4 regions of the Streptomyces sp. NPDC007346 genome follow, and region 4 is predicted to be linked to each of the others. Evidence: riboswitches for the same ligand, from Rfam matches in the RefSeq annotation. Region 4 holds a riboswitch; each other region holds the start of a gene.

Evidence for each region. A riboswitch is a leader RNA that binds a small molecule or an ion and turns the genes downstream of it on or off. The one in region 4 is predicted to bind cobalamin.
Region 1: linked by a shared signal. The riboswitch ahead of AB0917_RS21140 (ABC transporter substrate-binding protein) and the one ahead of AB0917_RS21865 (cobalamin biosynthesis protein) in region 4 are both predicted to bind cobalamin.
Region 2: linked by a shared signal. The riboswitch ahead of metE (5-methyltetrahydropteroyltriglutamate--homocysteine S-methyltransferase) and the one ahead of AB0917_RS21865 (cobalamin biosynthesis protein) in region 4 are both predicted to bind cobalamin.
Region 3: linked by a shared signal. The riboswitch ahead of AB0917_RS09305 (CoA-acylating methylmalonate-semialdehyde dehydrogenase) and the one ahead of AB0917_RS21865 (cobalamin biosynthesis protein) in region 4 are both predicted to bind cobalamin.

The regions. Positions count from the first base shown of each region.
Region 1 covers NZ_JBEYKR010000081.1:22,500-29,839, reverse strand. The annotation lists gene AB0917_RS21145 (iron chelate uptake ABC transporter family permease subunit) at 1-738, opposite strand, end outside; gene AB0917_RS21140 (ABC transporter substrate-binding protein) at 810-1,853, opposite strand; cobalamin riboswitch at 1,914-2,101, opposite strand; gene AB0917_RS21135 (beta-ketoacyl-[acyl-carrier-protein] synthase family protein) at 2,196-3,419, opposite strand; gene AB0917_RS21130 (acyl carrier protein) at 3,416-3,697, opposite strand; gene AB0917_RS21125 (acyl-CoA dehydrogenase) at 3,807-5,798, opposite strand; gene AB0917_RS21120 (beta-ketoacyl-[acyl-carrier-protein] synthase family protein) at 5,874-7,130, opposite strand; gene AB0917_RS21115 (beta-ketoacyl-ACP synthase 3) at 7,114-7,340, opposite strand, start outside.
Region 2 covers NZ_JBEYKR010000021.1:42,623-49,962, reverse strand. The annotation lists gene AB0917_RS09295 (VOC family protein) at 1-6, opposite strand, end outside; gene AB0917_RS09290 (hypothetical protein) at 151-348, opposite strand; cobalamin riboswitch at 760-975, shown strand; gene metE (5-methyltetrahydropteroyltriglutamate--homocysteine S-methyltransferase) at 1,136-3,460, shown strand; gene AB0917_RS09280 (hypothetical protein) at 3,662-3,802, shown strand; gene AB0917_RS09275 (aminotransferase class V-fold PLP-dependent enzyme) at 3,799-5,313, shown strand; gene AB0917_RS09270 (SidA/IucD/PvdA family monooxygenase) at 5,351-6,736, shown strand; gene AB0917_RS09265 (electron transfer flavoprotein subunit alpha/FixB family protein) at 6,795-7,340, opposite strand, start outside.
Region 3 covers NZ_JBEYKR010000021.1:50,379-57,718, forward strand. The annotation lists gene cobF (precorrin-6A synthase (deacetylating)) at 1-780, opposite strand, end outside; cobalamin riboswitch at 897-1,076, shown strand; gene AB0917_RS09305 (CoA-acylating methylmalonate-semialdehyde dehydrogenase) at 1,300-2,802, shown strand; gene AB0917_RS09310 (acyl-CoA dehydrogenase family protein) at 2,799-3,953, shown strand; gene AB0917_RS09315 (enoyl-CoA hydratase/isomerase family protein) at 3,950-5,017, shown strand; gene mmsB (3-hydroxyisobutyrate dehydrogenase) at 5,014-5,946, shown strand; gene AB0917_RS09325 (enoyl-CoA hydratase) at 6,027-6,788, shown strand; gene AB0917_RS09330 (short-chain fatty acyl-CoA regulator family protein) at 6,822-7,340, opposite strand, start outside.
Region 4 covers NZ_JBEYKR010000086.1:19,858-27,197, forward strand. The annotation lists gene AB0917_RS21855 (putative cobaltochelatase) at 1-1,438, opposite strand, end outside; gene AB0917_RS21860 (cobyric acid synthase) at 1,435-3,105, opposite strand; gene AB0917_RS21865 (cobalamin biosynthesis protein) at 3,102-4,082, opposite strand; cobalamin riboswitch at 4,211-4,343, opposite strand; gene AB0917_RS21870 (hypothetical protein) at 4,494-4,724, opposite strand; gene AB0917_RS21875 (inorganic phosphate transporter) at 4,737-6,029, opposite strand; gene AB0917_RS21880 (class II aldolase/adducin family protein) at 6,306-6,965, shown strand; gene AB0917_RS21885 (hypothetical protein) at 7,092-7,340, shown strand, end outside.

The DNA of each region.
Region 1 (7,340 bases), on a different contig from region 4:
CACGATCCGGGTGCGGGCGACGTCGACGCCGAGCGCCGCGGCGGCGTCCTGCCCGAAGGCGAAGGCATCGAGCGTACGGGCGTGGGCCAGGCAGACGGTCAGGCAGACGGCGAGGACGGCGGTGCACAGGGCCACCTCGCTCCAGCCGACCCCGCTGAGCGAGCCGAGCAGCCAGAACAGCACCCCGCGGGTCTGCTCGGCGTCGGCGGAGGTCATCACGACGAAGGAGGTCAGGGCGGAGAAGAGCTGCATCGCGGCGACACCGGAGAGCACCACCCGGTCGGTGGTGGAGCCGAGGGTGTGGCTGAGCAGCAGCACCAGGGCGAACGAGCAGATGGCCCCGACGAAGGCCCCGGCCGACAGCGACACCGCTCCCCCGCCGACGCCCAGGACGACCACCACGACCGCCCCGGTGGAGGCCCCGGAGGAGACGCCGAGGACGAACGGGTCGGCGAGCGGGTTGCGCAGCAGGGACTGCATCACCGTGCCGCACACCGCGAGCCCGGCGCCGCACACGGCGGCGAGCAGGGTGCGGGGCATGCGCAGGTTCCAGATGATGCCGTCCCGGATCGGGCTCAGCTCCGAGGTGCCGAAGCCCAGGTGGGAGGCGACGGCGGACCAGACGTCGGGGACGGAGATCCGGGCGGGCCCGATCGTGACGGCGACCGCGACGGAGAGCAGCAGGAGCAGGAGACCGCCGATCCAGAGCAGCGCCGCGAGCGGGCCGCCGCTCCACACCGGGCCCGGCGCCACCCGTGGCGCGGGCGCCTTCGGGTCCACGGCCTCCCGCACCGCCCCCTTGCCGCCGCTCACCCCGTGGGCCCGAAGGTGCGCAGAGCGGCGGCGACGCTCTCCAGGCCCTCGACCGTCCGGATGGTGGGGTTCATGGCCTGGCCGCTGAGCAGCACGTACCGGCGGTTCCTGACGGCGTCCATGGTCCTGGTGACCGGGTTGGACTCCAGGAACTCGATCTTCTTCTCGGCGCTCTCGGCGGTCTGCGTCGTGCGGGTCAGGTCTCCGATGACCAGGACGTCGGGGTTGCGGTCGGCGACGGTCTCCCAGCTGATCTGGGGCCATTCGTCGTGGGTGTCGTCGAAGACGTTCTTCGCGCCGAGCTCCCGGGTGATGACACCGGGGGCGCCGCAGCAGCCCGCGAGGTAGGGGGCCTTGGAGTCGGAGAACCAGTAGAGGAGGGAGGTGTCCGACGCGTCGACGCCGTCGGTGGCCTTCTCCACGCGTGCCTGAAGCTTCTTCACCAGGGCGTCGCCGCGCTCGGGGACGCCGAACACCTGGGACAGTTCGCGGACTTCGGTGTAGACGCTGTCCATGGTGAGGGGTGCGGTACGGGCTCCGTCACCGCCGCCGCTGTTGTCCTTGCCGATGCAGTCGGCGGGCGAGATGTAGGTGGGGACGCCCAGCTTCTCGAACTGTTCGCGGGGGGCGACACCGCCCTTGGCGAGAGTGGAGGCGAAGGAGGCGGTGACGAGGTCGGGCTCCTTGTCGAGGACCTTCTCCGAGGAGGGCCGGTTCTCGGAGATGCGCTCGACGCTCCCGTCGGCCTTCTCCAGGCCCTTCATGACCGGGTCGGTCCAGGTGGCGGTGGCCGCGAGCCGGTCGGCGAGGCCGAGCGAGAGGAGGATCTCCGTCGATCCCTGGTCGACGGAGACGGCTCGCTGGGGCGGCGCCTTCACGGTGACGGTGCGCCCGCAGTTCTCGAGGGTGAGCGGGAAGCCGTCGGCCTGGCCGCCGCCGTCGGCGGACGACGTGGTGGACCCGCCGCCGCAGGCGGTGAGCAGGACGGCGCCCGCCGCGAGCAGGGCGGCGGTGCGTATCGGAGCAGGCGTGGACAGCACGGAGGACCTCGGTGTCTCTGGGCCCAGCCGCGGAGCCCGTCGTACGGTTCCCGTGCCCCGGTGCGGGGCGCGGGTGCCAGCAGGTCTTCGGACTCGGGTTCGTCCGGGCGGGACGCCTTCCCGGAGCACGTCCGTGCTCCAGTGGCCGTGGCCCCGCCCGTCCCCCTCACCGCTGCGCGTCAGTTCCGGTCTCGCACCGGATTCCCTGACCCCGTCGCTGGGGTTCGACTGGCCCCGGCAAGCTATCACGGCTCTTCGTGCAGCTCAGAGCCGGTACGCGGACCGGTCCGCGCGGGCCGGTGCGGCGCGGGATCGTCCCGCCGCACCGGCCCGGCCGCCCCTTTACGGAGCCTCCAGGGCGATCACCGCGTTCTGTCCGCCGAACCCGAAGGAGTGGCTGACGGCCCGCCGTACGGGCAGTTCGCGCGGGATCTTGGTGACGCAGTCGATGGTGAACCCGGGGTCGGGGGCGTCCAGGTTCGCGATCGGCGGGACGATGCCGTGCTGGAGGGTCAGGACGGTCAGCCCCGCCTCGATCGCGCCGGCCGCCCCCATGCAGTGGCCCAGTACGCCCTTGGGGGCGGTGACGGGCGGCCGGTGCGGGTAGGCCCGGCTGATGAGGGCGGCTTCCGTCGCGTCGTTCAGGGGGGTCGAGGTCCCGTGCGCGTTGACGTGGTCGACGTCTTCGGCCCGCCAGCCCGCGTCGGCCAGCGCCGCGTCGACGGCGGCCTGTGCGACCTGCCCGGAGGGGTGCGGGCTGGTGGGGTGGTGGGCGTCGGTCGTGGCGCCGGCGCCGGCCAGCAGCGCCCGGGGGGCCGCTCCCCTGGCACGGGCGTCGGCGGCCCGCTCCAGGACCATGATCGCGGCGCCTTCGCCCATGACGAGTCCGGCCCGGTCGGCGGCGAAGGGGCGGCAGAGGCGGGCGGGGTCCCCGTCCCCCGGTGCCGCCGCGCCCGAGCGGGCGAAGCCGGTCATGGCGATGGGGAAGACGGTCGACTCGGTGGCTCCGGCGATCGCGATGTCGCACCGGCCCAGCGCCAGCATGTCGCGGGCCACGGAGAGGGCGGTCACCCCGGAGGAACAGGCCGTGCACGGTGCCAGGCTGGGGCCCGTGGCCTTCATCTGGATGGCGATCTCGGCCGCGGGCATGCTCGGGATGGTGAGCAGGATGCCCGAGGGCGAGGTGGCCTCGGGGCCGCGCCGCTCCAGGGCGACGGCCTGATCGGTGAGTCCGGCGGATCCTCCGCTGCTGGTGCCGACGACGACGGCGACGCGGGCGCCGTCCCAGCGGGCGGGGTCGAGCCCTGCGTCGGTCACCGCCTCCCGTGCGGCGAGGACGGCGAGCTTCACGTACCGGCCCATGCGGAAGGCGGTGCGGCCGCCCACCGCGTCGTCCAGGTCGATGCCGGAGACCGTGCAGGCGAAGTCGACGGCGCAGCCGTGCAGTTCGGGGACGGTGCGCGCGAAGGACTCCCCGCGGCGGACCCCGTCCCAGGTGGTGTCGGTGGTGTGGCCGGCCGGGGTGATCATCCCCAGGCCGGTGACGGCGATGGCGGGTCGGTTCATCGGGTGTTGCTCACCGGCACCGCACTGCCCGCCGCCTCGCCGCCGACGGCCGCGTCGATGAACGCGGAGATGTCGGCCAGCGTGGCGTCCTTGTAGAGCTTCTCGGAGTCGGCGGTGATGCCCAGGGTCTCCTTGATGATGACGGCGAACTCCGCGACCGCCAGGGAGTCCATCTCCAGGCTGTCCATCGTGGAGTCCGGCAGGATTTCGACTACGGGCACCTTGAACGTCGCGGTCAGCACCTCGGTGATCTTCGGGTGGATGGTCTGGGTCTTCACGGTGTTTCCTCTCATCGGCGGCTCATCGGCAGCTCGTCGGCGACTTGATGAAGGGCGGGTGGTCGAACGCGACCCCACCGCCCGATGTAACTGGATGACGATCCTCCGGTTACGCCTTGGGGCGAACCGATTCGTCTACGCTCACCTGCGGCTTCTCGAACCATCGGGAGAGCATCGATGTGGTTCCCCAGTACGCCAGCAGCACTCCGCGGGTACCGAGCGCCGCCACCTTCTCGCGCAGCGGACGGCGCTTGCTGCCACAGGCGGGCCGGCGGAATCCCGCCGTGCGGCCCCGGTGCCACGGCCCTTCCGGGTCGTCGTAGGCGTCCGCGTAGCCGGGGCCCGCGATCGGCCAGTCCGACATCAGGCGCTCCGGCAGCGCGAACGACTTCACCAGGTCGGGGGCGTGCCGGGCCACGGTCGCGATGAGCCGCTCCACCGCGTCGGGCAGCAAGGTGACCTGTTCGGCGGTCAGCCGTCCGGCCGCCAGCAGGTCACCGCTGTTGCGGGCGACCCACTGGAGGGCGAAGAGCCGGTGGAGTTCGGTCAGGCGCTCGCGGGCCGGCCCCTCGGGCAGGGAGGCCGCGGCCTGCTCGTACGCCTCGCTCGCCTGCCGGTAGCCGTACGCCTCCACCCCGCGCAGCGCGGGACCCGACGCCGCGTTCCACCGGCCGAGCGGGTCGCCGGCCGGGGCGGCCCTCATCCGCTCCCGGGCGCGGTCGAACCAGATGTCCTCCACCGCGGCGAGCAGCCGGCCCAGGAAGCGGGGGTCGTCCAGCTCGCCGGGCCGCCCGTCCTCCTCGTCCTCGCGGACCGTGACGCTGAACAGCATCTCGGCGGCGGCCTTGGCGTGTACGGCGAGGTTGTCGCCCTCGGCGGTGATCGCGCCTTCGATGCCGGTGAACAGCTCGGTCATGCCGTTGTTCTCCAGCAGCCCCTGCGCCCCGCACCGCTCCCGGCACTCGACGATGACGCCGCGCGCCTGCCAGGTGATCCACCCCTTGGCGACGGCGACCAGGCGCTCCGCCTCGTTCCGGTCGGGTTCGGGGGCGGACTCCCAGCGGTCCAGCGCCCTGCGGTGCAGCAGGCTCATGGCGAAGACGGTGGCCATCGCCCCGGCCAGCGGGCCGTGGTGGGAGCGGTGCTCGTAGACCGGCATCCGCTGGGGGGCCCGCGGCCCGGAGACCAGCCGGTGGCCCGCGTAGCGGACGGCGATGGCGAGGCTGACCCGGGCGGAGCCGACCGCGCAGGCGCTCATCGAGAGCTTGCCGGGGGTGACCCGCCCGATGGAGAGCAGGAACCGCCTGCGCTTGCTGGCCAGTTCGCTGGTGAACCGCCCGTCCTGACCGACCCGCCCCTGGTCCCCCGCGAGCAGTGCCTCGCGCGGGACGAAGTACCGGTCGAAGGAGGTCAGGCAGTGGTCGACCGGGGAGCCCATCCGGGCGGGCAGCCGCCGTACCCGTACGCCGGGCAGGGCGCTGACCTCGTCGGTGAGCGGGGCGAGGAAGAGGAAGACCCCGTGGTCCGTGCCGTCGGCGACGAGCCGGGCGGCCACCACGCCGGTCTTGGGGCCCCCGGCGGGGCTGGTGTTGGGCATGAACTTCTGGGCTCCGGCGTGCGGGGTGTGCAGGACGAAGCCGTCGCGTTCGGGGTCGTACGTCGCGGTGGTCTCGACGGCCGCCGCGTCGTTGCCGTGCGCCACCTCCGTACAGAGGAAGGTGCCGATGGACCGCAGCTCCAGGAAGTCCGAGAGGTCGCGCGGTGTGCGCGGGTCGTGGTCGAGGAGGCTGCCGAGGAAGAGGTTGTAGTGGATGCCGGCGACGGTGGTCAGCGACGGGTCGACCGGGCCGAGCCATTCGTGCAGGGCGGCCAGTGCGCGGGGGTCGGCGGCCAGCCTGGCGCCGCAGTCGAGCGTGTCGTTGAGGATGCGGAGCCGGTGGTAGGCGAGGTCGAGCCGTTCGTCGGGGGTGCCGCCACCGGAACGCCGAAACGGTTCTGTCGTGAGCAGCCGACGCCAGAACGCGTGCTCCTGGCGGAAGTTGTCGCCGTAGAGCACTCGGGTGAGCAGAGCGTCCGTGGAGGGCAGGGATGGTTCATGCATGGATACGGTCACGACAGAGTAACGATCAAGGAACGGTGAGGACACCCCTCACCGTTCCCGAACAGCCCTGCGGGGTCAGGTGCGTTGGAAGGCGAGCGCCACGTTGTGCCCGCCGAAGCCGAAGGAGTGGCTCACCGCCCGCTCGACCCGCTGGTGGCGGGGCTCCTTCACCACGCAGTCGAGCGGGAAGGCGTCGGGGAGGGAGTCCAGATTGGCGATCGGCGGGATGAGGGAACGTTCCAGCGTCAGGACGGTGGCGACCGCCTCGATCGCGCCCGCCGCCGCGAGGGTGTGTCCGACGACGCCCTTGGGCGCGGTGACCGGCGGGCGGTGCGGGAAGAGCCGGGAGATGAGGGCGGTCTCCATGGCGTCGTTGAGGGGGGTGGAGGTGCCGTGGGCGTTGATGTGGTCGACATCGCCCGGCGCCCAGCCCGCCCGGTCCAGGGCCTCCTGCACCGCGCGCTGGGCACCGCGCCCGTCGGGGGCCGGGGCGGTGGGGTGGTGGGCGTCGGTGCTGGAGCCGGCCCCGGTGAGCAGGGCGCGTGCCCGTCCGCCCCGGGCGCGGGCCGACTCCTCGCGCTCCAGGACGAGCATGGCGGCGCCCTCGCCGATCACGAAGCCGTCCCGGTCGGCGGCGAACGGCCGGGAGGCGCCCGCCGGGTCGGCGGTACGGGTGGAGAGCGCGCCCATCCGGGCGAACGCGGTCACCACCAGGGGCGTCAGCACCGACTCTGCGCCCCCTGCCACCACCACGTCGCAGGAGCCGCCGAGCAGCAGGTCGCGGGCGACGGCGACGGCGGTGGCCCCGGAGGCGCAGGCGGTGGCGGGGGCGAGGCTCGGACCGCCCGCCTTCAGGGCGATGGCGACCTCGCCCGCCGCCGCGTTGGGGATCATCATGGTGACGAGCAGCGGGGAGACCGCCGCGGGCCCCGACGCCGCCAGCTTCGCGGCGTTGTCCACGAGGACGGAGACGCCCCCGACGCCGACGCCGAGCACCACGCCGACCCGGTGGCCGTCCCACACCGCCGGGTCGAGACCGGCGTCGGCGACGGCCTGCCGGGCCGCGACGACGGCCAGCTTCACGAACCGGGCCATCCGCCACACCGAGCGGCCGCCCACCGCCTCGTCCAGGTCGATCGAGTCGGCCGGACAGGCGAAGTCGACCGGGAGACCGGCCAGTTCATCGCATCGCCGGGCGGTGGAGCGCCCGGAGCACAGCCCTTCCCAGAAGCTGTGCTCGTCAGCCCCCGCGGGCGTCACCAGGCCGACCCCCGTCACCGCGACGGCGGCGCCTGCGCCGGCTCCGGCGCCCTGATCAGCGGAGTGCGACATGCTGTGTTCCTTCCGTAGAATCCGTGGAAATGGTCTGCGGGGTCCCCGGCCATCGAAGTGCCGCCGAACCCCAGGTCAATCCGCCCCCGAACGCGGTCAGCAGCACCCGGTCCCCGCCGTGCAGCAGCCCCCGGCCCGCCGCGTCGGCCAGGGCGAGGGGGATGGAGGCGGCGCCGGTGTTGCCGACCCGCTCCAGATGGGTGACGCAGC
Region 2 (7,340 bases), on a different contig from region 4:
AGTCATGCCCCGATTGTCCCTCGGGCGGCCGGCAGCCGCCCGCTCCGCGGCTGATGGGCCCCGGCCCGTGAGCGGGGCCCGGACAGGAGGCGGCGGGTCGCGTCGAGGCGCGGGCGGCCGCCGCACCTCGTCGCCGGACCCGGCCGGAGGTCAGCTCCGGGACTCGTGCGCCCGGATCACTCCGAGCCCGTGCCCGAGGGTCGGGCACTCGGCGGTGAGGTCGTTGCCCCGCACCAGATAGTCGTGCACCCGCCCGTCGGCGGGCCGCTCGACGGCCCGGTACAGCGTGCCGTTCACGGTGATCGTCCAGTCGTCGCCGTCCTGGGCCCACCCGACTGTCTTCTTCATATGGCGCTTCCCTCGCTCGTCGCCGCCGCGGGTCGGCGGCCGTGTATTGGCAAGAAGAACGGCCTGTGGCGCTCTGTGGTTCCGGTCCGCCTACGCCATTCGGTTACATCTGAGTCACTGGCTCCGCACAGTCGAGGTCAGCGACCTGACCGGCAGTCAGGGAGCGGGTGGCGAACGGCCGAACGGATGAGGAAGGCCTGTGGTCGCCGGCCGAGGCGGAGCTGCACGGCTGGGGCGGCGCTCCTCGTCCTCGCGGCGCTCGCGCTGCTCCCCGCGGCGTTGCTGCCGGGCCGGCCGCACCGCGCCGGAACGCCCGGGGAACGGCCGGACGTGACCCGGAGGGGAGGCGCCCGTGTCTCAGATCACCGTCCGAAGTCTGAACAACGGTGTGCGCCGGGTGGTCGTCCCCTTAGGCTGACCGGTGCAACTGGTTCGCCCTGCCCGCCAGGCAGGGTGCCGTAAGAGGGAACCCGGTGGGAATCCGGGACTGCCCCGCAGCGGTGAGTGGGAACGACCGCCGTCATACGCACTGGGCCCGGCCGGGTCTGGGAAGCGACGGCCAGTAGGTGTCTGCCCCGGCAGACGTGCCCGCGAGTCCGAAGACCTGCCCGTTGCCCGCACGCGACCGATCGCGTGCGGAGTTCCCGGTGACCTCGTGGGCGGGTCGGCGTAACCGTCGGGTGGACGGACACGGTCAACGTGTCGGTTCTCCACCCGATACGTCACCCCTTCGCGTCCGCGTCCCGTCCCGGGATCAGCTGGAGACATGCTCGCGAAGGAGAGTCACGTGACAGCGAAGCCCGCAGCCGCGGCAGCACGGGCCACCGTGTACGGCTACCCCCGCCAGGGTCAGAACCGTGAACTGAAGAAGGCCATCGAGGGCTACTGGAAGGGCCGCGTCGACGCGGACACCCTCCGGCAGACCGCCGCCGAACTGCGCCGGGGAACCTGGCAGCAGCTCGCCGAGGCCGGAGTCCACGAGGTGCCGACCGGTGATTTCTCGTACTACGACCACGTCTTGGACACCAGTGTCATGGTCGGCGCTGTCCCCGAGCGGCACCGCGAGGCGGTCCGCACCGACGCCCTCGACGGCTACTTCGCCATGGCCCGCGGTACGCAGGACGTGGCCCCGCTCGAGATGACCAAGTGGTTCGACACCAACTACCACTACCTGGTGCCCGAGTTGGGCCCGGACACGGTGTTCACCGCCGACTCCTCCAAGCAGGTCGCCGAGTTCGGGGAAGCCCTCGCGCTGGGCCACACCCCGCGCCCGGTGCTGGTCGGCCCGATCACCTACCTCCTGCTCGCCAAGGCGGCCCCCGGTGTGGCCGCCGACTTCGAGCCGCTGACCCTGCTGGACCGGCTCCTGCCGGTGTACGCCGAGGTCCTCGCCGACCTCCGGGCCGCCGGCGCCGAATGGGTGCAGCTCGACGAGCCCGCCCTCGTCCAGGACCGCACCCCGGCCGAGCTGAACGCCGCCGCCCGCGCCTACCGCGAGCTCGGCTCCCTCACCGACCGGTCCAAGCTGCTGGTCGCCTCGTACTTCGGGCGGCTCGGCGAGGCGCTGCCGGTGCTCGCCAAGTCCCCGGTCGAGGGGCTCGCGCTGGACTTCACCGAGTCGGGCGCCGCCAACCTGGCCGACCTCGCCGCGGCGGGCGGACTGCCCGGCAAGCGCCTGGTCGCGGGCGTCGTCAACGGCCGCAACATCTGGATCAACGACTACGAGAAGTCGCTCGCCACCCTCGGCACGCTCCTCGGCCTCGCCGACCACGTCGACGTCTCCGCCTCCAGCTCCCTCCTGCACGTCCCGCTGGACGCCGGGGCCGAGCGGGACATCGACCCGCAGATCGCCCGCTGGCTCGCCTTCGCCAAGCAGAAGACGGAGGAGATCGTCGTCCTGGCGCGCGGTCTGTCCGGCGGCACCGAGGCCATCACCGCCGAACTCGCCGCCAACCGGGCCGACCTGGCCTCCCGTACCGACGCCGTCATCACCCGCGACCCGGCCGTCCGGGCCCGTACCGCGGCGATCACCGACGCCGACGGCCGCCGCTCCCAGCCGTACGCCGAGCGCACGGTCGCCCAGCGAGCCCACCTCGGGCTGCCGCTGCTGCCGACGACCACGATCGGCTCGTTCCCGCAGACCACCGAACTCCGCACCGCCCGCGCCGACCTGAGGGCGGGCCGGATCGACGAGGCCGGGTACGAGGAGCGCATCAAGGACGAGATCCGCGAGGTCCTCTCCTTCCAGGAGAAGGCCGGACTCGACGTCCTGGTCCACGGCGAGCCCGAACGCAACGACATGGTGCAGTACTTCGCCGAGCAGCTCACCGGCTACCTGGCCACGCAGCACGGCTGGGTCCAGTCCTACGGCACGCGTTACGTCCGGCCGCCGGTCCTGGCCGGCGACATCTCGCGCCCCGAGCCGATGACGGTGCGCTGGACGGCGTACGCGCAGTCGCTGACCGAGCGCCCCGTCAAGGGCATGCTCACCGGTCCGGTCACCATGCTCGCCTGGTCCTTCGTCCGTGACGACCAGCCGCTCGGCGAGACCGCCCGCCAGGTGGCCCTCGCCCTGCGCGACGAGGTGAACGACCTGGAGGCGAACGGTACTTCGGTGATCCAGGTCGACGAGCCCGCGCTGCGCGAGACGCTGCCGCTGCGGGCCGCCGAGCACGCCGCGTACCTGGAGTGGGCGACGGAGTCCTTCCGCCTGGCCACCGCCGGGGTACGGCCGGACACCCAGATCCACACCCACATGTGCTACGCGGAGTTCGGCGACATCGTCCAGGCCATCGACGACCTCGACGCCGACGTCATCAGCCTGGAGGCCGCCCGCTCCCACATGCAGGTCGCCCGCGAACTGGCCGTCCACGGCTACCCCCGTGAGGCCGGACCGGGCGTCTACGACATCCACTCCCCGCGCATCCCGAGCACCGAGGAGGCAGCGGCCCTGCTGCGCAAGGGACTTGAGGCCATCCCGGCCGAGCGGCTGTGGGTGAACCCCGACTGCGGCCTGAAGACCCGGGGCTGGCCCGAGACCCGGACCTCCCTGGAGAACCTGGTCGCCGCCGCGCGGGAGATCCGCGCGGAGCTGCCCACCGAAACGGCATGACCCGACCCGGTGCATGATCCGACCCGGTGCGGGGGCGGCCACCACCGCCCCCGCACCGGGTCGCCCGGCGCCGTACGCCGCCCGGTTCGGCCCCCGACTGCGTTCGGCCGAACGGCAGTTCGGCGCCCATCGATCGGACCGTGTGCGTGAGGGCATTCCTCCGCGCGGGCGGAGTTAGGTTAGCCTAACCGGCGAACCCCGGTGGTGGATCTTCCCCTGGCCGGGGTCGCCCTGCGCGCGGGCATCACCGTCGCCCGCCGTGCACTCCGACCGAAGGGCTTCGCCATGCCGCGCTCCAAGGGGCCGCTGTCCGCCGAACTCCCCCCGGGGCGTGCGGTGTGAGCGCCGGTACGGGAGACCTCCTCGCGGGCGGCGTACCCGGCCCCGGCCACCTGCGCACCCTGACCGCCCTCGTCCTGGACACTCTGGAGAGCGCCGCCCGGACCCGGGGCGGGCCGCTGCCCGCCGGGGGACCGGACGCCGTGGCCCGGCGGACCACCGACCTGTGCGCCCCGGTGCTGCCCGAGGAGGGCGTCGGTGCCGAGGCCGCGCTCGGGGACCTGGTGCGCGCGGTCGCCGAGGGGGCCGCCGACCCGGCCGACCCCGCCTGCGTCGCCCATCTGCACTGCCCGCCGCTGGCCGTGGCGGTCGCCGCCGACCTGGCGGGGGCGGCCCTCAACCCGTCGATGGACTCCTGGGACCAGGCGCCCGCCGCCGGCGTCATCGAGGATCTGACCACGGCCGCACTGGCCCGGCTCGTCCACCCGGACGCCCCCGCGCCCGACGCCCTCATCACCAGCGGCGGCACCGAGTCCAACTTGGTCGCCCTGCTCCTCGCCCGCGAACGAGCGGGAGCGTCGGGGCCGTTGCGGGTGGTGACCGGTGCCAACGCCCATCACAGCGTGCACCGCGCCGCCTGGATGCTCGGCCTCCCCGCCCCGGCCGTCGTCGCCTGCCACGACGGCCGGATCGACCCCGCCGGCCTGGACCGCACCCTGTCCGGGCTCGGCGGCGGACCGGCCCTGGTCGTCGCCACCGCCGGAACCACCGACGAGGGGCGCATCGACCCGCTCCCCGAGATCGCCCGGATCGCGGACCGGCACGGCGCCGAGCTGCACGTCGACGCGGCGTACGGCGGCCCGCTGCTGTTCAGCGAGCGACTGGCGCCCCGGCTCGCCGGTCTCGACCAGGCCGTCTCCGTAACGTTCGACCTGCACAAACTCGGCTGGCAGCCGGTCGCCGCCGGGGCGCTGGCCGTCGCGGACACCGCCCTGCTCGCCCCGCTGTCCCTGCGCACCGACTACCTCAACGCCGACGACGACACCGAGGCCGGACTCCCCGACCTGCTCGGCCGCTCGATCCGTACGACCCGGCGCCCCGACGCACTGAAGATCGCGGTCACCTTCCGGGCCCTGGGCCGCCGTGGACTGGGCGAACTGGTCGAGCACTGCGTACGTACGGCGGAGGAGTTCGGCCGGGCCGTCGACGCGCACCCCGCACTGCGCCGCCGGCCCGGCGAGATCGGGATCAGCACCGTGCTGTTCCGGCCGGCGGTCGCCGACGGGCTGGAACCGGAGGCGGGGGACGCCGTCGTCGCCGAGGTCCGCCGTACGCTGCTCGTGGACGGGCGGGCCGTCCTCGGGCGGGCGGTGGCCGAGGACGGTGACGGGCGGCACCGGCTGTGGCTGAAGGCCACCCTGTTGCACCCGGAGGCCGGGGGCGCCGACCTGCTGCCGCTGCTCGACCTGGTGACGGAGGCGGCGGAGCGGGCGGCGGCCGAAGGGGGCGACGGCGTCGGCGGAGTCGGCGGGAGCGATATTGAGGTCCGGGCGACGGAAAGGCTGTCGCCATGACGTTGCCGATGCGCACGAACCTTGTGGGAGGAACCCGATGACGCCCGGACCGCGAACCCCGCCCCTCGACCTGCTCGGGGTGGGTGCGGGGCCCTTCAACCTCTCGCTCGCCGCGCTCGCCGACGGTGTGCCAGGCCTGCGCAGCGCCTTCCACGAGCAGCGCACCGCCTTCCACTGGCACCCCGGACTGCTCATCGAGGGCGCCACCCTCCAAGTCCCCTTCCTGGCCGACCTGGTGAGCCTGGTCGAGCCCACAAGCCCGTGGGGCTACCTCAATTACCTCAAGACCCGCCGCAGACTCTTCCCGTTCTACTTCGCCGAGCGCTTCCACATCCACCGCTCCGAGTTCGACAACTACCTGCGCTGGGTGAGCACCGAACTGCCCTCCACCCACTTCGGCCACCGCGTCGACGCCATCGCCTGGGACGCGGGGCAGGGCGCGTTCGCCGTCGACGTCACCCGGCTCGGTCCGGACGGCGAGACCCTCGGGGGCGGGCCGACCCATGCGCGTCACCTCGCCCTCGGCGTCGGCACCGCGCCCTACGTCCCCGAATCGCTGAGGGCCCTGGCGGCGGACCCCGTCGCCCTCGTCCTGCACTCGGCCGACTACCTCGCCCAGCGGGACCGGCTGCTCGCCGCCCGGCACGTCACCGTCGTCGGCTCGGGACAGTCGGGCGCCGAAGTCCTGCTGGACCTGCTGCGGTTGCGGCCCGAAGGCGCGGAGGGGCTCACCTGGCTCGCCCGTACCCCGGCCTTCGCGCCCATGGAGTACAGCAAGATCGGCCTGGAGCAGTTCACCCCGGACTACACCCGCTACTTCCACGGGCTCCCGCAGGCCACCCGGGACCGGCTGCTGCCCAGCCAGTGGCAGCTCTACAAGGGTGTCAGCGGGGACACGCTGGGGGACATCCACGACGAGCTGTACCGGCGCAGCCTCGGCGGCGACTGGCCCGACGTCACCCTCACCCCCGGCATCGAGGTCACCGGCGCCACCACCACGGACGGCGGCCGCATCGAACTGGCCGTCGAGCACGGCCAGCAGGAGGCCCGGGGAAGGCTCACCACCGACGCGGTCGTCCTCGCCACCGGGTACCGGGAGCGCCCCGTCGACACGCTGCTCGCCGCCCTGGACCCGTACATCGTCCGCGACGACGCCGGGCGCCCCCAGGTCGACGAGGCCCAACGACTGGTCCTCGCACCGGAGATCGAGGGATCCGTCTTCGTACAGAACGCGGAACGGCACACCCACGGGGTCGGCGCCCCCGACCTGGGCCTGGCCGCCTGGCGCTCCGCCGTCATCATCAACTCACTGACGGGCAAGGAGACTTACCCCCTCCCGGGCCGTACCGCCTTCACCACGTTCGGCCTCGGCGCGGAGCACCGCATCGGGGCGCCGGACCGTATGGCGCAGCAGCGGCGGTAACGGCGCTGGGCCGCGCGGTGTGGTCACCGTGCGGCCCAGGGCGGGGTTGGCGTGGGTGTCAGCCCTTGCGGGTGTTGATCTCTTCAGTGAGCTGGGGCACGACGGTGAAGAGGTCACCGACGACGCCGTAGTCGACGAGGTCGAAGATCGGGGCCTCGGCGTCCTTGTTGATCGCCACGATCGTCTTCGAGGTCTGCATCCCCGCCCGGTGCTGGATCGCTCCCGAGATACCCGAAGCGATGTACAGCTGCGGGGAGACCGACTTGCCGGTCTGCCCGACCTGCGAGGTGTGCGGATACCAGCCCGCGTCCACCGCCGCCCGCGAAGCACCCACCGCGGCCCCCAGCGAGTCCGCGAGCGCCTCGATCAACGCGAAGTTCTCCGCCCCGTTGACCCCACGACCACCCGAGACCACGATCGCCGCCTCGGTCAGCTCCGGACGCCCCGTCGACTCACGCGGCGTACGCGAGGTCACCCGCGTCCCCGTGGCCGCCGCCCCGAACACCACCTCCAGCACCTGGACCGCACCCGCGGCCGCCACCGGCTCGACCGGGGCCGAGTTCGGCTTCACCGTGATCACCGGCACCCCCCTGGAGACCCGGGA
Region 3 (7,340 bases), on a different contig from region 4:
ATCGGCCGCCGGGCGGCGCAGCAGATACGTGTCCATGATCCAGCCGTGCCGTTCGCGGGCCTCGGCGCGCACCCGGCCGATCCGCTCGGCGACCTCGTCGAGCGGTCCGGAGACCAGGAGCTCGTCCGGGGTGCCGATGTAGGCACCCCAGTAGATCCACAGCCCCCTGCCCGTCAGATGGGTGAAGGTCTCGTGGCCGTCGAGCATCACCACGATGTCGCCGTCGTCGTCCGGGAACCCCTCGGCGAGCCGCCTGCCGGGGGTGATGTGGACGGGGCGGCCGACCTGGTTGAGGGAGGTGCGGTGGCGGGCGGCGAGCGCGGAGACGCTGCTGATCCCGGGGACCACCTCATGGCCGAATTCCACCGTGCCCCGGGCCCGGATGTCCTCCAGGATCGCCAGCGTGCTGTCGTACAGGGACGGGTCGCCCCACACCAGGAAGGCCCCGCACTCCCCCGGCGCCAGCTCCTCGGTGATCAGGCGTTCGCAGATGTCGGCGCGGCGGTGGCGCCAGTCGTGCACCGCCGACGTGTAGCGCCCCCGGTCGCCCTGGGTGCGGTCCCGCCAGGGGTCCTCGGCCTCCACGACCCGGTAGGGGCCGGTGAGGTGCTCGGCCAGGATGTCGCGCCGCAGCCGGGTCAGGGACTCCTTCTCCCGGCCCTTGCCGAGCACGAAGAAGACCTGCGCCCTGCGCATCGCCTTCACCGCGGCGAGGGTCAGGTGGTCGGGGTCGCCGGCTCCCATGCCGATGACGAGGATGTGGCGTGGTGCGTCGCTCATGTCGGCCGATCATGCCAGGAGCGGTGCCGGGAATCGCGCCGGGGGCGAGGTGGGGTGGACTTACTAGGACGTCCAACTATATGTTCGTGAGCAGCGGGGTGGCCGGCGTGGAGCCGGGCACCCTCAAGGCCCGTGGTGTCAGGGAAGCCGGTGCGAATCCGGCGCGGTCCCGCCACTGTGACCGGGGAGTTCGTCCTCGCAGGACACGCCACTGACGGTGCAGGCGCCGTCGGGAAGGCATGAGGACGCGCGCTGATCCGGGAGTCAGGATACCGGCCGCGGGATGTTCCGTGTTTCCACGAGGATGGAGCAGACACGCATGGCACCGGTCCGCACCCACGGCCCCGCAGGCCCGTCCCGGCGAGCGGTTCTCCCCGCCCCCTGACGGCCCCCGCCCTTCGCGTCCCCGACGGCAGGCCCTTCCGCGACCACGCGCACCCGACCGGTGCGTGTGCCGGTGGGAGCTGTGCGCCATCCCCGGTTCTCTCCTGACGATCTCACCGACGAGAGCAGGCTTCCATGGTCCGCGAACTCACCCATTTCATCGGCGGCAAGCACACACCCGGCACCTCGGGCACCTACGGCGACGTCTACGACCCCAACACCGGCCGCATCCAGGCCCGGGTGCCGCTGGCCGGCCGGTCCGAGACCGAGGCGGCCATCGCCGACGCCGCCGAGGCCCAGCTCGAATGGGGCGAGTGGAACCCGCAGCGCCGGGCCCGCGTCCTGCTGCGCTTCCTCCAGCTGGTCGAGAAGGAGAAGGACTCCCTGGCCCGGCTGCTCTCCTCCGAGCACGGCAAGACCGTGGCCGACGCGCACGGCGACATCGCGCGCGGGCTGGACGTGGTGGAGTTCGCCGCCGGTGTCCCGCACCTGCTGAAGGGCGAGTTCAGCGACAACGCGGGCTCCGGGATCGACGTCCACTCGCTGCGCCGGCCGCTGGGAGTGGTGGCGGGCATCACCCCGTTCAACTTCCCGGCGATGATCCCCCTGTGGAAGGCCGCACCCGCTCTGGCCTGCGGAAACGCCTTCATCCTCAAGCCCTCGGAGCGGGACCCGTCGGTGCCGCTGCGGCTGGCCGAACTCTTCCTGGAGGCGGGGCTGCCGCCCGGGGTCCTCAATGTCGTCAACGGCGGCAAGGAGGCCGTGGACACCCTGCTGGAGGACCCGCGCGTCAAGGCGCTCGGCTTCGTCGGCTCGACGCCGATCGCCGCGCACATCTACGCCACGGCCGCCGCCCACGGCAAGCGGGCGCAGTGTTTCGGCGGGGCGAAGAACCACATGATCGTGATGCCGGACGCCGACCTGGACCAGGCGGTGGACGCGCTGATCGGCGCCGGTTACGGCTCGGCGGGTGAGCGGTGCATGGCGATCTCGGTCGCCGTCCCGGTCGGTGAGGACACCGCCGACGCGCTGGTGGCCAAGCTCACCGAGCGGATCGCCGAGCTGCGGATCGGCCGCTCGGACGACCCCGACGCCGACTTCGGGCCGCTGGTGGGGCGCGACGCGGTGGACCGGGTGCGCGGCTATGTCGACCTCGGCGTCGAGGAGGGTGCCGAACTGGTCGTCGACGGGCGGGACTTCACGCTGGAGGGCCATGAGGAGGGGTTCTTCGCGGGCGCCACGCTCTTCGACCGGGTCACCCCGGACATGCGGGTCTACCAGGAGGAGATCTTCGGCCCGGTCGTCTGTGTGGTCCGCGCGGCGGACTACGAGGAGGCGCTGCGGCTGCCCTCGGAGCACCCGTACGGCAACGGCGTCGCCCTCTTCACCCGGGACGGCGACATCGCGCGCGACTTCACCCGGCGGGTCGACACCGGCATGGTCGGCGTCAACGTGCCGATCCCGGTCCCGGTGGCGTACCACACCTTCGGCGGCTGGAAGCGGTCCGGCTTCGGCGACCTCAACCAGCACGGACCGGACGCCATCCGCTTCTACACCCGTACCAAGACCGTCACTTCGCGCTGGCCCGCCTCCGGGATCCGGGACGGCGCGAGCTTCACGATTCCGACCATGGGGTGACCGCCGTGACCACCCTGCTCAGCGACGACCAGCTCGCGGTCGTCGAGACGACACTCGACTTCGCCCAGGAGCACCTGACCCCGCACGCCGTGGCCTGGGACCAGGACAAGCACTTCCCCGTCGACGTCCTGCGGAAGGCGGCGGGGCTCGGCCTGGGAGGCGTGTACGTACGGGAGGATGTGGGCGGCTCGGAGCTGTCCCGCTCGGACGGGGTCCTCGTCTTCGAGGCCCTGGCCACCGGCTGCCCGTCCGTGGCGGCCTATCTCTCCATCCACAACATGGTCGCCTGGATGGTCGACCGGTACGGCTCCGAGGACCAGCGCGTCCGGTACCTGCCGGAGCTCTGCACCATGGAGCAGCTGGGCAGTTACTGCCTGACCGAACCGGGCGCCGGCTCCGACGCCGCCGCGCTGCGCACCCGTGCGGTGCGCGACGGCGACCACTACGTCCTGACGGGCACCAAGCAGTTCATCTCCGGGGCGGGCGCCACGCACCTCTACATCGTGCTGGCCCGCACCGGCGAGGACGGGCCCGGCGGGATCTCCGCGTTCCTCGTCGAACGGGACGATGCGGGACTCTCGTTCGGGGCCAACGAGAAGAAGATGGGGTGGAACGCGCAGCCCACCCGGCAGGTCGTGCTGGACGGGGTCCGCGTCCCGGCCGACCGGCTCCTGGGCGCCGAGGGCGAGGGCTTCCGCATCGCGATGAACGGTCTCAACGGCGGCCGGCTCGGCATCGCCGCCTGCTCGTTGGGCGGGGCGCAGAGCGCGCTGGACCGTTCCCTGGCCCATCTCGCGGACCGGGAGGCGTTCGGCGGCCGGCTGCTGGACTCCCAGGCGCTCCAGTTCCGGCTGGCCGACATGGCGACCGAACTGGCCGCCGCCCGCGCCCTGTTGCGGCAGGCCGCCGAGGCGCTGGACCGGAAGGTGGGCGGGGCACCGGAGTTGTGCGCGATGGCCAAGCGCTTCGCCACCGACACCGGCTACTCGGTGGCGGACCGGGCGCTCCAACTCCACGGCGGCTACGGCTATCTGGCCGAGTACGGCATCGAGAAGATCGTGCGGGACCTGCGGGTCCACCAGATCCTGGAAGGGACCAACGAGATCATGCGCGTGATTGTGGCCCGGAGCCTGACGGGAGCCCTGCGATGAGCGAGGAGCTCGTGCTCGCCCGCACCGAGGGGCGTACGGGGGTGCTGACCCTGAACCGGCCGAGGGCGCTCAACGCCCTCACCCACCCGATGGTGGAGACGATCGCGGCGGCCCTGGAGCGGTGGGAGCACGACCCCGAGGTGGGAGCCGTCGTCATCACCGGGGCCGGGGAGCGCGGCCTGTGCGCGGGCGGCGACATCCGGTCCATCTACGAGGACGCCCGCGCGGGCGGCAGGGCGTCGGCCGCGTTCTGGCGCGACGAGTACCGGCTCAACGCCGCGATCGCCCGCTATCCGAAGCCGTACGTGGCGGTCATGGACGGCATCGTGATGGGCGGCGGAGTCGGCGTCTCGGCGCACGGCAGTGTCCGGATCGTCACCGAGCGGTCCAAGGTGGCCATGCCGGAGACCGGGATCGGTTTCGTGCCGGATGTCGGCGGCACGTATCTGCTGGCGCTGGCCCCCGGCGAGCTGGGCACCCATCTCGCTCTGACGGGTGCGGTGGTGGGGGCCCGGGACGCCCTGCTGTGCGGGCTGGCCGACCACTTCGTACCGGTGGACGACCTGCCCGCGTTCCTCGCCGGGCTGCGGACCGAGCCGCCGGCCTCCGTGCTGGGCCGCCACGTCCAGGAGCCGCCTGCGGGGGTACTGGAGGCCGACCGCGCCTGGATCGACCACTGTTACGCGGCCGACACGGTCGAGGAGATCGTGGAGCGGCTGCTCGCCTCCGGCGCCCCGGCGGCCGGTGAGGCGGCCGAGGCGATCCTCGGGCGCTCGCCCACCGCGCTCAAGGTCACCCTCGCCGCGCTCCGCCGGGCGCGCGAACTCGGTCCGCTGGAGCGGGTGCTGGAGCAGGAGTACCGCGTCTCGTACGCGGCCCTGGCCTCCCCCGACCTGGTGGAGGGCATCCGGGCCCAGGTGATCGACAAGGACCGGACACCTCGTTGGTCGCCCGGCACGCTCGTGGAGGTCACCGACGCGGACGTGGCCCGCTACTTCGCTCCGACCGGCGACGAGGGGCTCTCCCTCGCCGCGGACGACTCACCGCAGGAGGTGCCCTGGTGACCACCACCACGACCGTCGCGTTCATCGGCCTGGGCCACATGGGCGGCCCGATGGCCGCCAACCTGGTGCGGGCCGGGCACCGGGTGCTCGGCCACGACCTGGTGGAAACCTGTCTGGCGACCGCCGTGGCGAGCGGGGTGGAGCGGGCGGGGTCCGCCGCCGACGCCGCCGCGGTGGCCGATGTGGTGATCACCATGCTGCCCGCCGGACGCCATGTCCTCTCGCTCTACGGGGAGCAGGGGCTGCTCGCGGCGGCCCGCCCGGGGACCCTGTTCGTCGACTGCTCGACCATCGACGTGGCCGACTCCCGCGCCGCCCACGCGGCGGCCGCGGCGGCCGGTCACCGCTCGCTGGACGCCCCGGTCTCCGGCGGGGTGGTGGGCGCGGAGGCGGGCACGCTGACCTTCATGGCCGGGGGCGAGGAGTCCGCGTTCGCGCGGGCCGAGCCGCTGCTGTCCGTGATGGGCAAAAAGGCGGTGCACTGCGGGGCGGGCGGTGCCGGGCAGGCGGCGAAGATCTGCAACAACATGATCCTCGGCGTCTCCATGATCGCCGTCAGCGAGGCGTTCGTGCTCGCCGAGAGCCTCGGCCTCTCCGACCAGGCCCTGTACGACGTGGCGTCGGCGGCCTCCGGCCAGTGCTGGGCGCTCACCGTCAACTGCCCCGTCCCCGGCCCGGTCCCCACCAGCCCGGCCAACCGCGACTACCGCCCCGGCTTCGCCGCACCGCTGATGGCGAAGGACCTCTCCCTGGCCGCCAACGCCCTGCGCGCGGGCGGCATCGATGCCGAACTGGGTCTGCGTGCGGCCGAGTTGTACGCACGGTTCGCCGAGGGCGCCGGGGCGGACCAGGACTTCTCGGGAATCGTCCGCGCCATCCGGGCGGCTTCACCGAGCACCACCGATACGCAGAAGGGCGCCACCACGTGAGCGAGAACAGTGAGACCGAGAACGGCTCGGGCAAGAGCGGCGGGAACGAGAGCGCGTCCACCCCGGGCCCCTACGAAACCATCCTGGTCGAGCGCCGGGGCCGTACCGCCCTGCTCACCCTGAACCGGCCCAAGGCGCTCAACGCGCTGAGCCTGGACGTCATGCGCGAGACCGTCGAGGCGACCGAGGCGCTGGACCGGGACCCGGACGTCGGCTGCATCGTCATCACCGGCAGCGGGGCGAAGGCGTTCGCGGCGGGGGCGGACATCAAGGAGATGCAGCCGCAGAGCTACATGGACATGTACCTCAGCGACTGGTTCACCGCCTGGGACCGGCTCGGTCAGCTCCGTACGCCGACGATCGCCGCCGTACGGGGCTACGCCCTGGGCGGCGGCTGCGAGTTGGCCATGCTGTGCGATCTGGTGATCGCCTCGGACACGGCCGTCTTCGGGCAGCCGGAGATCCGGCTCGGGGTGATCCCCGGCATCGGCGGCTCCCAGCGGCTGACCCGGGCGGTCGGCAAGGCCAAGGCGATGGACCTCTGCCTGACCGGCCGGAACATGGACGCCGAGGAGGCCGAGCGGGCCGGTCTCGTCTCCCGGATCGTCCCGGACGCGGACCTGCTGGCGGAGGCGCTCGCGGTCGCGGACACCGTCTCCGGCATGTCGGCGCCCGTCGCGATGATGGCGAAGGAGGCGGTGAACCGCGCCTTCGAGACCACCCTCGCCGAGGGCGTCCGCTTCGAACGCCGCCTGTTCCACGCGGTGTTCGCGACGGCCGACCAGAAGGAGGGCATGAAGGCGTTCACCGAGAAGCGGCCCGCGGAGTTCACGCACCGCTGACCTCCGTGAGCGCGGTCCACCCGCCGCGGGCCACTACGAGGGGCGCTCGTCCGGCGCGGCCGAGCCGTCGGCGACCACCGGATACGGCACATGGGTGCGCCGGTCGGGGTCGACGGCCAGCCGGCCCCCGGCCGGAGGCCGGGCCCGCTGGGCGCAGTCCCGCCGTTCGCAGATCCGGCAGCCGAGCCCGATGGGTGTCGCGGAGCCGGGCGCGTCCAGGGCCATGCCCTCGGCGTACACCAGGCGGTGGGCGTGGCGCAGTTCGCAGCCGAGCGCGACGGCGAAGTCGGCCCTGGGCGCGCGGTGCCCGAATCCGCCGCGCGTCACGGTCCTGGCCACCCAGAAGTACCGCTTGCCGTCCGGCATTTCGGCGACCTGGGTGAGGATGCGGCCGGGCGCGGAGAACGCTTCGTAGACCGTCCAGAGCGGGCAGGTGCCGCCGAGCCGGGAGAAGTGGAAGTCGCTGGCGGACTGCCGTTTGGAGATGTTGCCCGCCCGGTCGACACGCAGGAACGAGAAGGGCACGCCCCGGCCGCCGGGGCGCTGGAGGGT
Region 4 (7,340 bases):
GCACCACGAGCCCGCGCCCGGAGCGCCCGCGCGAGCGCTGGTGGGGGGCGGCGGCCTGCACGGTCGCGGCCAGGTGCAGCTTGGTCAGCGACCCCTGCGGGCGGCGTGCGCCGGTGGTACGGCCGTGCTCGGTACGGGCCCGGGAGCGCCGCCCCGCCGCCCCTTCGCCGAGCCCCGGCACGCTGAGCATCTTCGTACGGAACGGCTCGGCGGAGGCCACCGGCCGCTGCTCGGCCCCGGCGGACCGGCCGGGCGCGTCGGGGGCGCCTTCGGGGGCCTGCGGCGGCGTGTCGTCCGAGCCGCCTTCGCTCCGGGGCGGCGTGCGGTCCTCCCCGTCGGCCTGCGGCGGCACACCACCGCCCCCACCGCCGTCGCCGCCGCCATCGGGGCCGGGGCCGGGATCGTCGTCGTTGTCCTGCCCCTCGTCCCCGGCGGCCTCGTCCAGGGTCTGGTCGAGCTTGTCCTCGTCGAGCCCCGGCGCGTCGAACGGGTTGCGGCGCCGCCGGTGGGGGAGGGCCAGGAGAGCGGCCTGCCGTACGTCGTCGGCGGTCACCTCCTCGCGCCCGGCCCAGGCGGCGAGCGCGGTCGCCGTGCGGGCCATCACGATGTCGGCCCGCATCCCGTCGACCTCGAACGCGGCGCAGGTCGCGGCGATCTGGCGCAGCACACCGTCACCGAGCACGACGCGCGGCAGCAGGGCGCGCGCGCCGGCGATCCGCTCGCGCAGGGCCGACTCCTCCGCGGCCCAGCGCGCGGCGAACCCCTCGGCGTCGTCGTCGTACGCCAGCCGGCGCCGCACGACCTCCACCCGCTCGTCGGTGTCCCGGGAGGCGGCCACCTCCACGGTGAGCCCGAACCGGTCCAGCAGCTGCGGCCGCAGCTCGCCCTCCTCCGGGTTCATCGTCCCGACCAGCAGGAACCGTGCCGCATGGCGTACGGAGACGCCTTCGCGCTCGACGTACGAGGCACCCATGGCGGCCGCGTCCAGCAGCAGGTCCACCAGGTGGTCGTGGAGGAGGTTGACCTCGTCGACGTACAGGATCCCGCGGTGCGCGTCGGCCAGCAGCCCCGGCTCGAACGCCTTCACGCCCTCCGAGAGCGCCCGCTCGATGTCCAGCGCCCCCACGAGCCGGTCCTCGGACGCGCCGACGGGCAGCTCCACGGTCCGCGCGGCCCGCGACACACCGGCGGCCCGCGCGTGCGGCCCGTCGGGGCACGCCGGGTCGGGGGAGGCGGGGTCGCAGGAGAACCGGCACCCCGGCACGACGGAGACCTCGGGCATGAGGGCGGCCAGTGCGCGGACGGCGGTGGACTTGGCGGTCCCCTTCTCGCCCCGCACGAGCACACCACCGACGGCCGGACTGACCGCGTTCAGCAACAGCCCGAGCCGCAGGTCGTCCTGCCCGACGATCGCGGTGAAGGGATACGGCGTACTCACTTGGCCTCCTCGTCGACATGAACATCAGCAAAATCAGGGCCTGCGGCCCCGGGCTCGGCGGCTGGGCCGAATCCGGCGGACCCGGCAGGCCCGAGCCCCTCCGGCGACCCGGGAGCGGGTCCGGGGGCGGCGCCCCGGCTCTCCGGAGCACCCGCGCCCGGCGAAGGCGCCCCCGGCGGCACGAACGGCAGCCCCGCGGGCGCGCCCCCCTCGATCAACCGCCACAACGCGTCCGTGTCCGCGTGCTCCTCCACCAGATCCCCCAGCCGGTCCAGCTGCTCCTCCCGCAGCACCCCGAAGCTCGTGTCCGGCGCGGGAACGAACCGCCGCCCCGCGGCCCCGGCCACCTCCACCAGGAACCGCCGCCGGAACGCGTCGCTCTCCAGCGACCCGTGCCAGTGCGTCCCCCACACCGACCCCACCCGGCACCCGTCCAGGAACGGTTCGCCGCCCCGCACATCGGCCACCCCGTGGTGGATCTCGTACCCCTCCACCGGCTCCCCGAGCGCCGAACCCACCGGCCGCGCCAGCGTCTTGGCCCGGTCGAACCGGATGCGTACGGGAAGGAGCCCCAGCCCGTCCACGACCCCCGCCCGCGACTCCACCTCGTCCTCGATGCGCTCACCGAGCACCTGGAACCCGCCGCAGATCCCCAGCACCGGCCGGCCCTCCGCCGCCCGCCGCACCAGGGCGTCCGCCAGGCCCCGCTCCCGCAGCCAGGCCAGCGCCTTCACCGTGCCGCGTGTGCCGGGCACGACGACCAGGTCCGCGTCGGCCAGCTCGTCGGCCCGGTCCACGAACCGCACGACGACGCCCGGTTCGGCGGCCAGCGCGTCCACGTCCGTGAAGTTCGACATCAACGGCACCGCGCAGACCGCGACCCGCAGCACGTCCTCGCCGTGCGGGGGAGCCACGACCGACTCCCGTACCGCACCCCGCAGGGAGACCCGCAGACCGTCCTCCTCGTCGATGCCGAGGCCGTGGGTGTACGGCAGCACCCCGTACGTCCGCCGCCCGGTGAGCCCGTACAGCATGTCCAGGCCCGGCTCCAGCAGCGAGACGTCGCCCCGGAACTTGTTCACCAGGTACCCCGCGACCAGCGACTGGTCCTCGGCGCTCAGCAGCGCCGTGGTCCCGAAGAACGAGGCGAAGACCCCGCCCCGGTCGATGTCCCCGACCACCAGCACGGGGAACTTCGCGGCCCGCGCGATGCCCATGTTCACGATGTCGGTCCGTCGCAGGTTGATCTCGGCCGGCGACCCGGCGCCCTCGCAGATCACCGCGTCGTACGTCGACCGCAGCTGCTCCAGACAGTCCACGACCGTCCCGAGCAGCGCTTCCTGCCGGCCGCCGTGGTAGCCACGGGCGCTCATCTCCCCGACCGGCTTCCCCATCAGGACGACCTGGCTGGAGCGGTCGCTGCCGGGTTTGAGCAGGACCGGGTTCATCAGGGCGGTCGGCTCCACCCGGGCGGCCTGCGCCTGCATCGCCTGGGCGCGCCCGATCTCGGCGCCCTCGCGGGTCACGAAGGAGTTGAGGGACATGTTCTGCGCCTTGAACGGCGCGACCTTCACGCCCCGGCGCACCAGCCAGCGGCAGATGCCCGCCGTGACGACGCTCTTGCCCGCGTCCGAGGTGGTCCCCGCCACCAGCAGCCCGCCGCTCATGCCCGCCCCCGCTTCCGTCCGGTGGACGACCGCCCCGCGGCCATCCGTCCCACGGCCATCCGGCCCACCACACACACGCCGAGGGCCAGCACCCCCACCCGGCGCGACAACCGCACCGCACGTTCGATGTCGGCGCTCCGCACCTCTCGCCCGGCCTCCCCGTTCAGGACCGGCCGGTGCTCGACGCGCCCGGCGTACGCCAGCGTCCCGCCGAGCCGTACGCCGAGCGCCCCCGCGAACGCGGCCTCCACCGGGCCCGCGTTCGGGCTCGGGTGGCGCCCCGCGTCGGCCCTCCAGGCGCGTACGGCCTGACGGGGCCTGCCCCCGCCCACCACGGCCAGCGCGGCCGTCAGCCGGGCACCGGGCCACCCCGCGAGGTCGTCCAGGCGGGCGGAGGCCCAGCCGTAACGGCGGTGGCGGGGCGACTTGTGGCCGACCATCGCGTCGAGCGTGTTCACGGCCCGGAAGCCGACGAGTCCCGGCACCCCGCCGATCGCCCCCCACACCAGCGCGCCGACGACGGCGTCCGAGGTGTTCTCGGCGACCGACTCGACGACGGCGCGGGCGATCTGCGGCCCGTCCAGGGCCTGCGGATCACGCCCGCACAGATGCGGCAGCCGCTCCCGGGCCACGTCCAGGTCCCCGGCGGCCAGCGCGCCCCCGATGGCGCGGGCCTCCCGGCCCAGCGACGTACCGCCGACGACCGACCAGGTGGTGGCGGCGGTCAGCGCGACGGCGAGCGCGGGGCGTGTCCGTACGGCACGGGCGGCCAGTGCGGCGGCCCCGACGGCGCCTCCGGCGCACACGAGGGTGTGCAGCGCGCCCCGGCCCCGGTCGTCGCGCCACAGCAGGGACTCCACCCGCGCGGCGGCCCGGCCGAAACCGGCGACGGGATGGCCCCGGCGCGGGTCGCCGAGAGCCGCGTCGGCGATGATCCCGGCGGTGGCGCCGTACGCGAAGACGCGATCGACACGCACGGCGTCAGGCCGTCGTGGGGCGGGAGGTTCCGGCGTCGGGGGGTACGGGATGCGGCGCTCGGCGGCCAGACATGGCGTTAAGTCCTTAACTCAGGGTCCGCGCCCTGGTTCGACGTGACCGGCGACGAGAGTCTCCTGGCTTCCGGATCCGCAGTTCCCCCGGCCTTCCAGCCCGCGTGGCGAGGGCCGTGACATCCGGTGTGGGGGAGTGCTCCCCGGTGACAGTGGCGGGACCGCGCCGGATTCGCACCGGCTTCCTCTGCTGTCGCCGTAAATGGCTCCGGCAGTCCACCACGCTGCGAGAACAGCCGTCAACTTGCTGTTGACCAGCGGAGGGCCAGTGTGCGCAGACGCACATCGGGCCGGACACACAGGAGTGTGCCCGGCCCGAGGGAGTGCGCTGGGTGCGCGTCAGGCGACGATCAGATAGATCCCGTACGCGACCGCCGCCGCGCACAGCGCGAAGGAGGCGTACGCGCCGGTGCGCGCCAGGACGGTCGACCCGCCGGAGGAGCTGCTGCCGACCGGGGCCGACAGTTTGGAGAGGGCGACGATGCCCACGGTGAAGAGGCCGACCAGCGCGACGGTGACCACGAGACTGACACCGAAGACGGAGGCGAGAGCTGCCCAGTCGATTTTCATACGGATCTGTCCTTACACCGTGGCCGAGGGCCGCGCCGTGTCGTCGGGCGCAGCGGTCGGGGCCGGGATGGTGGTCATGAGGTCGGTGGGGAGGGGACCGATGGGCGGCGGCTGGACCGCGGCGATGGCCGTGGTGACGACGCCCTGTGGCTCCCCGGTGGTGGCCGAGCCGTCGATGTCCGTGCCGTCGACGGCCGTGTCGTTGACGTTGGTGTGGTCGACCGGCTGGCGGCGCGAGGCCAGCCAGATGGCGAAGGAGCCGCCGACCAGCAGGAGCGCGGTGACGGTGATGCCCCACGGGCCCTGCTTGGTGAGGAACTCGGCGCCCGCGCCGACCAGGCCCGCGGCCGGGAGCGTCAGGCCCCAGGCGACGAACATCCGGGTGGCGGTGGACCAGCGGACCACGCCGCCCTTGCGGCCGAGGCCCGCGCCCATCACGGCACCGGAGCAGGACTGGGTGGTGGAGAGCGAGAAGCCGAGGTGCGAGGAGGCCAGGATGACGGTCGCCGCACTGGTCTGGGCGGCGAAGCCCTGCGGCGGCCGGAGGTCGGTCAGGCCCTTGCCCATGGTGCGGATGATGCGCCAGCCACCGAGGTAGGTGCCGAGCGCGATGGCGATACCGGCGGAGACGATGACCCACATCGGCGGGTTGGAACCGGGGGCCAGGACACCGCCGGTGACCAGGGCCAGGGTGATGATGCCCATCGTCTTCTGGGCGTCGTTGGTGCCGTGGGCGAGCGAGACCAGACCGGCCGAGGCGATCTGCCCGGCCCGGTAGCCCTTCGCCGTCGACTTGAGCTGGTTCGGGTCGGTGACGTTCCGGTTGATGCGGTACGTCAGCCGCGTGGCCAGCATCGCGGCGAGACCGGCGACCAGCGGGGCGGCGATGGCGGGGAGCAGCACCTTGGTGACGACGGTGCCGCCGTTGATCGAGGACCAGCCGGCCGACATCACGGCGGCGCCGATCAGACCGCCGAACAGGGCGTGGGACGAGCTGGAGGGCAGGCCGACCAGCCAGGTCAGGAGATTCCACAGGATGGCGCCGACGAGCGCCGCGAAGATGACCTCGGTTCTGATGCCGTCCTCGTTGACGATCCCGCCGGAGATCGTCTTGGCGACCTCCACCGACAGGAACGCGCCGATCAGGTTGAGAACGGCGGACATGGCCACCGCTGTCTTGGGCTTCATCGCGCCGGTCGAGATGGTGGTCGCCATCGCGTTGGCGGTGTCGTGGAAACCGTTCGTGAAATCGAACACGAGAGCTGTTACGACCACAATCGCAAGCAGCAGCGTGATGTGTTCCATTTACCCAGGCAATCGTTCGACGTCAGTGGCTCGTGGACCGTAGGCAACCTGGGTGAACGGAAGATGAACTGGGCAGGGCGCTGTGGTGACCCCAATCGGAGTGCGGTGGTTCCGCTTGTGTGCGGGAGAGGCCACGGGGGGCCGGTGGGGCACCCGCTGGTCTGCCCTTTGCCCCCCGTTGGGGAAGTTTTTGACAGCGGTTTCGGCCCTGGAGGAGATCCCGGTCACGTGGGGCAGGCCGTTCCGGTTCCGCGCCCCCGCGCCTACGCTCGCCCCATGAGCGAGCAGCAGCCGGAATCAGTCGTCCGGGCCTGGCGGGAGGTGGTCGACACCGCCCGCAGGAGCGCCGCCGACGGGCTGGTCGTCGGCGCCTCCGGCAATGTGTCGGCCCGCGTCGGAGACCTGGTCCTGGTGACCCCCAGCGGGGTGCCCTACGACCGGCTCGGACCCGGGGACGCGGTCGGGGTCGACCTGAGCGGACGGCAGGTGCTCGGGAGGCTCAGGCCGACCAGCGAACTCCCCCTCCACCTCGCGATCCACCGGGAGACCGACGCCACCGCCGTGGTCCACACCCACGCGGTGCACGCCACCGCCGTCTCCACCCTCGTCACCGAGGTGCCGCTCGTGCACTACGCGGCGGCCATCCTCGGCGGCCCCGTCCGCACCGCCCCCTACGCCCGCTACGGCACCCCGGAGCTGGCCGACGCCATGCTCACCGCCCTTCAGGGCCGTACCGGCTGCCTGCTGGCCAACCACGGCACCGTCACCTACGGCTCCACCCTCGACCAGGCCTACGAGCGCACCGCGCAGCTGGAGTGGCTCTGCCGCCTCTGGCTCACCGCGAGCGCCGTACCGGGCCGCACCCCTGCCCTGCTCGACGAAGCCCAGCTGGCCGAGGTGACCGAGGCGCTCAAGGGGTACGGGCAGCCGGGCTGAGAGGGGACCTCGCGCGGCGGACCCCACCGCCGGGGCCCCCGCCCGCCCCGGACCGCGACACGCCCGCCCCGCACCGGACGGCCCCGTCCACTGGCATCGCGCCGCCCGCCCCACGACACTGGAGCGGTGCGCCCGGCAACTGCGACGGCAACGGCCGTCACCACGATCCTCGGCGCCGGCGCGGCAGCGGTCGCGGCCGGCCGGTACGCCAGCGACGCCGCCCTCAAGGCGGCGCCCAGACGCCCCCTCCCCGCCGACCGCAGACTCACCGTGCACGCCACGGCGATCGGGCGGATCACCCTGACCCGCTCCTTCACGGCGCTCCGTCCCGGCACGTACGGGATCGAGGGCCCCGGCGTCCACGCCGTGGTCGGG